DNA from 2 places in the Sutcliffiella cohnii genome. Region 2 is predicted to be linked to the other one. Evidence: riboswitches for the same ligand, from Rfam matches in the RefSeq annotation. Region 2 holds a riboswitch; the other holds the start of a gene.

Region 1 (3,428 bases), 2.4 Mb from region 2:
AGGTCAAAGTAGTGCATATCCTCACCGGTTGTGGTGCATAAGCTACCGAAAAGTCAGCATAAAGGTAGTGCTGGTGCGTAGGAAACGGGAAGTGGTGCATAGGTTAGGTCAAAGTAGTGCATACCCTCACCGGTTGTGGTGCATAAGCTACCGAAAAGTCAGCATAAAGGTAGTGTTGGTGCATAGGAAACGGGAAGTGATGCATATGCTTGGTCAAAGTGGTGCATACCCTCCGATTTTTTAAGCATAAAACTATGTAAAGTCAGCGTGAATATGGAACTTGGACAAGCTCGTTTATTTTAATTGCAAACAAGCTTTAAATATTTATCAAAAAATCACAAGTGATATAGAGGTTTTTCAAACATTTTGTCGAAAAATAAAAAAGTAAACTAACTAAAGAAAGAAGATAGGACAATGACAAAACTAGAAAAGATGAGTAAAGACGACATATGGAATGCAGTAATACAAATAATAAGTAGTAATGATTATCCAACAGAAAGTAAAATGCTCAACGAATTATTTATCGTCTTTCAGTACTATTCAGAGCTAGAAAGCGGAGGGCATGAAAGTTTCTTCAATTGGATGCAGGGGGATATTGAAGAAGTAGGTGTATCCGATTATTTAAACGATTTAATTTACGTTTTAGTAAAAATAGGTGCCAATGAATGTGCAGTTATTATGAAAAAGTATGGCTACGAGATGTGGCAGTTTTTTAAAGCTCTAGAAGCAGGGGAAATGGTCGAGGACAGTTTTTATCAGGTCATTGAAATAGCTGATCGAGAATATTACTCTCAAGATGGTAAACTAGAACAGCTATTAGAAGAGTATTTTGTAAAAGTATATCCACAATTAATCAATGAGTAGTATAGGAAGGGGGGGAACAGTTCTTGCTAAGAGAGTAAGAACTGTTTTCCAATTACTCTACTTTTCTCAATCCTTTCCCATCCAACATTTCCTGTACACCTTCCTCACACACACCATATGTTCTCCATGAACAAGACTCACAAACGGTTTGTATATCAGTTGGCACTACATGCTGACGAATTCGAAATTCAATGTCTTTCCATTTTAGCATTTGCCCAATTTTTAAATCCATCTTTTCTAAAATAGCGGCATCCCGCTCATATATGGTTTTGTCTTTACAATGATATTCACCGGTGTTAGGATATTTTTCACACAATTGATCTGGTCCTTTTACGATTTGAATCCATGTTTCAGGATCGTTTCGAAGCGTTTGATGCAATTTCGTCATATTCTCCACATACTCTTTTGAATACCCCATCCCTCGATAGCCAAGTAGGCAAAATAAATGATGTCCGCGCAATCTGTACATAATTACCTCCGATCACTTCTATAAGTAAACTGAAATTTAATCAAAGTTAACATATTTTTATAGTATCATAATTTATGAGTATTTAAAATTCACTAATGTTGTTAACTTTCTTAAAGGCCACACATAGAAACTAGTTTATGAAAGTGGTACGGCTTGTAAATGTTCAGAATGTTTGTTAACATCAAGATGTAGTTAAATAGTGTAAAAACACTAGGGGTGCTTTTTTAGCTGAGAGAGACAATCTGTCTTAACCCTTTAACCTGCTCTAGGTAATGCTAGCGAAGGGAAGTGGAGTATATAGGACAGGTATGTCTCTTTCAACTATAACCACTTTCTTTTAGAGAGTGGTTTTTTATTTTTAAAAAGGAGAGGATACAAATGAAATTTACTGAGAGATTAAAAGAGAAGTTAGAGCCAATTTGGAGACAAAATCATTCCCATCCATTTGTGGTGGAAATGGGGAACGGGACACTAGATAAAGAGAAATTCAGATTTTATATGGTCCAAGATTATGTGTATTTAATTGACTATGCTAAATTGTTCAGTATTGGGGCATTAAAAGCAACAGATGTGAAAACGATGGAGAAATTTGCAGCGCTATTGCACGGAACGCTACATGAAGAAATGGATCTTCACCGTAGTTATGCAGCTCAGTTTGGTATATCTCCTGAAGAGTTAGAAAATGCGGAGCCGTCTCCTATCACTTTAGCTTATACACATTATATGTTACATAAAGGACAAAACGGGACGTTGGCGGAACTCGTAGCAGCCCTTTTGCCTTGTGCGTGGAGCTATTGGGAAATTGGGAAAGAGTTAAGTCAAATTCCTGGTGCAACGGATCATGAGTTGTATGGTGAATGGGTTCGTATGTACAGCTCAGAGGAATTTGGTCAGCTTGCAACGTGGTGTATTGATTTAATGGATGAATTAGCAGAAGGAAAATCGGACACTGAGCTACTAGAATTAGAGAAAATCTTTTTAAACACAACACGATTTGAATATATGTTCTGGGACATGGCGTACAACAACCAAATGTGGCCGGGAGAATAACTAAGATATACTAGAGTAACGATGCTTCGTTACTCTTTTTTTCGTTTTAACGTAATGAAACTTCTATACTTAATATTTCGTACTATTAGTATAGAAGTATTAAGGGGGAAACAATTTGTTCACAGACTTAAATGAAAAGTTAATAGTATCAAAAGAAAAAATGCGTAAAAAAGTAAAATATGAGGAGCATATCGAACGGTTACATGCATCCTTACAGGCAGAAGAATCTAAGAAAAATAAATTAGAAAAGCAATTGTTGAAAGAAAAGGAAGATGTTACTCGATTAGAAAGCTTCTCCTTATCAAATATTTTTTACACAATAATCGGTAGAAAGCTTGAAAAGTTAGATAAAGAGCAGCAAGAAGTATTAGCTGCGAAGTTAAAGTACACTGAAGCGTTAGAAACAATTTCCGATATGGAGCGAGAGTTAGAAGAATATAAGGATAAGCACCTCGATGTTGCGTATGCCGATATAGAGTATGAAAAAATTATTCAAGAAAAAGAGCGCTTAATTCATGACAAACATTCCATATGGAGCGAAAGACTATATACACTTGCTGATCGAGAAGCAACGATAACTGCTAGTTTAAAAGAATATGAAGAGGCAATAGATGCGGGTAATAGCACTGTTTTGGCATTAAATAGAGCGTTGAATGAATTAAATTCGGCAAAAAATTGGTCCACATTTGATATGTTCGGTGGAGGGATCATTTCTACCGCAATGAAACATAGTCGGTTTGATGAGGCAAAACGTTACATACATCAAGCTCAAAGCCGTTTACGCCAGTTTCAAGAGGAGTTGTTAGATATTGAAAGTCATTTTGATGCGAATTTCGAGACAGGTGGATTATTAACATTTGCAGACTACTTCTTTGACGGCATCATTGTTGATTGGATTGTACACGGAAAAATTAATGACTGTTACGACCAAACAGAAAAAACGAAAATAGACGTATCTAGAGTTTTGAAAATCCTCTTAGAGCAAAAGAGTGACTTGGAGAAGGAACTAATTAATGTACAAGCAGAAAGAATAGAAGTGTTGGAG
Region 2 (3,428 bases):
TTCAACGGCATTTTGGTCTTCTTTATCCTATTGGGCCAGCTCTTTCCTTTAATAAATGGATTAACCCTAACAGTCCTCGAGAAGTTACCTTTTCCGATGTTGAAAAACAGGCGATTGTTGACTATTTAAAGAGAGTAGATAACGGCGAAGTATCCTCTAACATGGAACAGTACGCAGGCATGACCAGTAGTTATGAGGGATATATTGGAGAGAACAACATCTTTGGACAACCACTTGGAGGGAATGCACCTCAAAATGCAGAGACTATTTCTACCTATGCTGACTTCCTGCCCTTCTTTGGAAACCTCAAAGCAGCAAGTGAAGTCTATTTAGGATACGACCCACTGACCGGAAGAGAGTTAGAAGATTGGGAACGCGGGGTCGCAGCGGCTGCTATTCTCGGTGGCGGGGCTGCAAGGCTTGGCGGGAAAGTAGCCCCGAAGGTTGTTGATAAGGTTGGGGATTTGGGGAAGGGTGACCTTTCTAAAAAAGTGACTTATGGCGACCAATACACTAAAGTTGATGGTAAGAAAACATTGAAACCTAATATTGAGTATTCAACTAAAGAAGGTTACCATTATAAAACGGATAGTGAAGGAAGAATTACAAATGTGGAAGCGACGTTACAACTCGGGAAAGCAGACCGTAATAATTATGCACAAAGGACAGTTGGCAGAGAAGATAGATTACCAAATGATGATGGAGGACATTTAATAGCTAGTATTTTCAAGGGTTCAGGTGAAATTGATAACTTAGTACCAATGAATGCTGCGCTGAACAGGAAAGAATACAAAGTATTAGAGACTTCTTGGAAAAAAGCTTTACAAGCAGGTAAAGAAGTAACAGTTAAAGTGAAGCCAATTTACGAAGCGAATTCTTCTAGACCGACTGAGTTTAAAGTTAGCTATACAATAGATGGAAAAAAATACTCGGATAGATTAACTAATTATCTAGGAGGTAAGTTAGATGGAAACTAAAATAACAGAACAGATATATCAACAAGTTGCAAATACATTAGTAAATATAATTCCGGAAGAATGGAAAAAGATCTTTTTATATGCTGAATTTAGAGAAGGTTATAAAAAGGTGTTTTTTTACTATTACACACATTCTAGGTCAAAACCTGTATATAGCCTTGACATAACGGATTTATATAATATTTCAGAAGATAATTATGAAGAAATGGAAAATGAGCTATATAAATGTTTTGCTAGATTGTGGGAAGAATTTAGGAAACAAGAAGTAGAACAATGGACTAATTTAACTTTTATTTTAGATAGCACAGGAAAAATGAAAGTTAACTATGGATATGAGGACATTTCTGAGCTGAGCCCTGTCGAGAAACAAGATAAGTGGGAAGCAGAAAACTTAGTGTAATTAATAGTAGATTAATCAACTTAAAACTAAGCACTTGGGTGAAACAAGCGACTGGAAAGAAGTTCACATAGATAGGAAGTGGGACGAGGGGACAGGAAAGTCGTCCACACATTTTTTTTTTTTTTTTACAATACTGTTAACAAATGTGTGTATGATATTCCTGTCCCTTCGTTTCATTTGGTCCCACTGTTCTTAGGCTGCATGACCAAGGTAAACTATAATTTGTAATCTTTGTGAAAAGAGAATGGGTGAAATCACTCCATACGTACGGATTGTATTGAAAGAGTGGGAATATCAGTTGCGAATAACTTTCAAATTATTCTTTCATTTCTATAGCAGGTGAGGTATACTTAAATTAAACTGAATAGATTTAACTAGGGGAGTCCAATGAGTTGGGCTGAGAAAGAAACACGTTGAAGTTTCTTGACTCTTGGGACCTGATCTGGTTCATACCAGCGTGGGGAAGTTAATGGCGTCAATAAAGCACTACTTCTATATACATATTAGCCGGGTCCAACCATTAATTGGACACCGGCTTTTTTACGTACTTCATGAGCTCTTCTAAAGCTTTTCCACTTGTTGTGTTCTAGATCCTGTCCCTATTATCGAAAAAGGGAGAGATTGATCATGTCATTAACAACATCTTCATTAAACAAGCAAAGTATTTCCATCATGTCTAACTTTAATGGTAGTAAAAAGGTATATGTGGAGGGATCTAGACCCGATATCAAAGTTCCGATGCGTGAAATTGAGTTAAGTCCGACAACCGGTTCATTTGGGGAAGAAGATAATCCCCCTGTGCGCGTGTATGATACCAGCGGACCTTATACAGACCCTAATTATTCTATTGACATAACAAAAGGTCTGCCAGCCCTGCGAAGTTCTTGGATTCAAGAACGTGGCGATGTAGAGGAATACAAAGGGCGTGATATCAAGCCGCAGGATAATGGGTATAGAGATGAGAACGATCCTCGGACCACTCAAAATATGTTTCCAGGTTTAAAGCGGAAGCCACTACGGGCACAAAAAGGGAAAAATGTAACACAACTTCATTATGCAAAAAAAGGTATGATCACACCTGAGATGGAGTTTATTGCAATAAGAGAAAATATGGATCCTGAATTTGTACGGGATGAAGTGGCCAGGGGACGCGCGATTATTCCAGCAAATATCAACCATCCCGAGATTGAACCTATGATCATAGGGCGAAATTTCCATGTGAAAATCAACGCCAATATTGGTAACTCAGCTGTTACTTCTTCCATTGAGAATGAAGTTGAAAAAATGACATGGGCTACACGCTGGGGTGCTGATAATATTATGGACTTATCAACAGGAAAACATATTCACACAACTAGGGAATGGATTATTCGAAATTCACCTGTTCCTGTCGGGACTGTCCCAATCTATCAAGCTCTTGAAAAGGTAAATGGTGTTGCGGAAGATTTAACATGGGAGATCTACCGTGATACTTTAATTGAACAAGCCGAACAAGGTGTCGATTATTTCACTATTCACGCGGGTGTTCTGCTTCGCTACGTTCCATTAACAGCAAAGCGGGTAACAGGAATTGTATCCCGTGGTGGATCGATTATGGCTCAATGGTGCCTATATCATCATCAGGAAAACTTTTTATATACACATTTTGAGGAAATCTGCGAAATTATGAAAGCTTATGATATATCCTTCTCGTTGGGTGATGGGCTACGTCCTGGCTCAATTGCAGATGCGAATGATGAAGCACAGTTTGCTGAATTAGAAACGCTTGGAGAACTGACAAAGATTGCTTGGAAGCACGATGTACAAGTGATGGTTGAAGGACCCGGGCACGTACCCATGCACCTGATTAAAGAGAATATGGATAAGCAACTAGAAGTATGTCAAGAAGCTCCATTCTATACTCTTGGGCCTTTAACAACTGATATTGCTCCTGGGTATGATCATATTACTTCTGCGATTGGCGCTGCAATGATTGGTTGGTATGGAACGGCCATGCTTTGTTATGTGACGCCAAAAGAACATTTGGGGCTACCAAATAAGGAGGATGTTCG

Evidence for each region. Region 2 has a riboswitch for thiamine pyrophosphate ahead of thiC (phosphomethylpyrimidine synthase ThiC). Riboswitches for the same ligand answer to the same signal wherever they lie in the genome.
Region 1: it holds a riboswitch for thiamine pyrophosphate, as region 2 does, so the genes downstream of both, tenA (thiaminase II) here and thiC (phosphomethylpyrimidine synthase ThiC) in region 2, are expected to answer to the same signal.

Annotation. Positions count from the first base shown of each region.
Region 1 is NZ_CP018866.1:1,752,534-1,755,961, forward strand. It holds gene BC6307_RS08640 (DMP19 family protein) at 415-864, shown strand; gene BC6307_RS08645 (DUF1284 domain-containing protein) at 917-1,333, opposite strand; TPP riboswitch at 1,536-1,637, shown strand; gene tenA (thiaminase II) at 1,712-2,383, shown strand; gene BC6307_RS08655 (hypothetical protein) at 2,499-3,428, shown strand, end outside.
Region 2 is NZ_CP018866.1:4,259,765-4,263,192, reverse strand. It holds gene BC6307_RS25395 (DNA/RNA non-specific endonuclease) at 1-977, shown strand, start outside; gene BC6307_RS21310 (immunity protein YezG family protein) at 967-1,377, shown strand; TPP riboswitch at 1,744-1,858, shown strand; gene thiC (phosphomethylpyrimidine synthase ThiC) at 2,005-3,428, shown strand, end outside.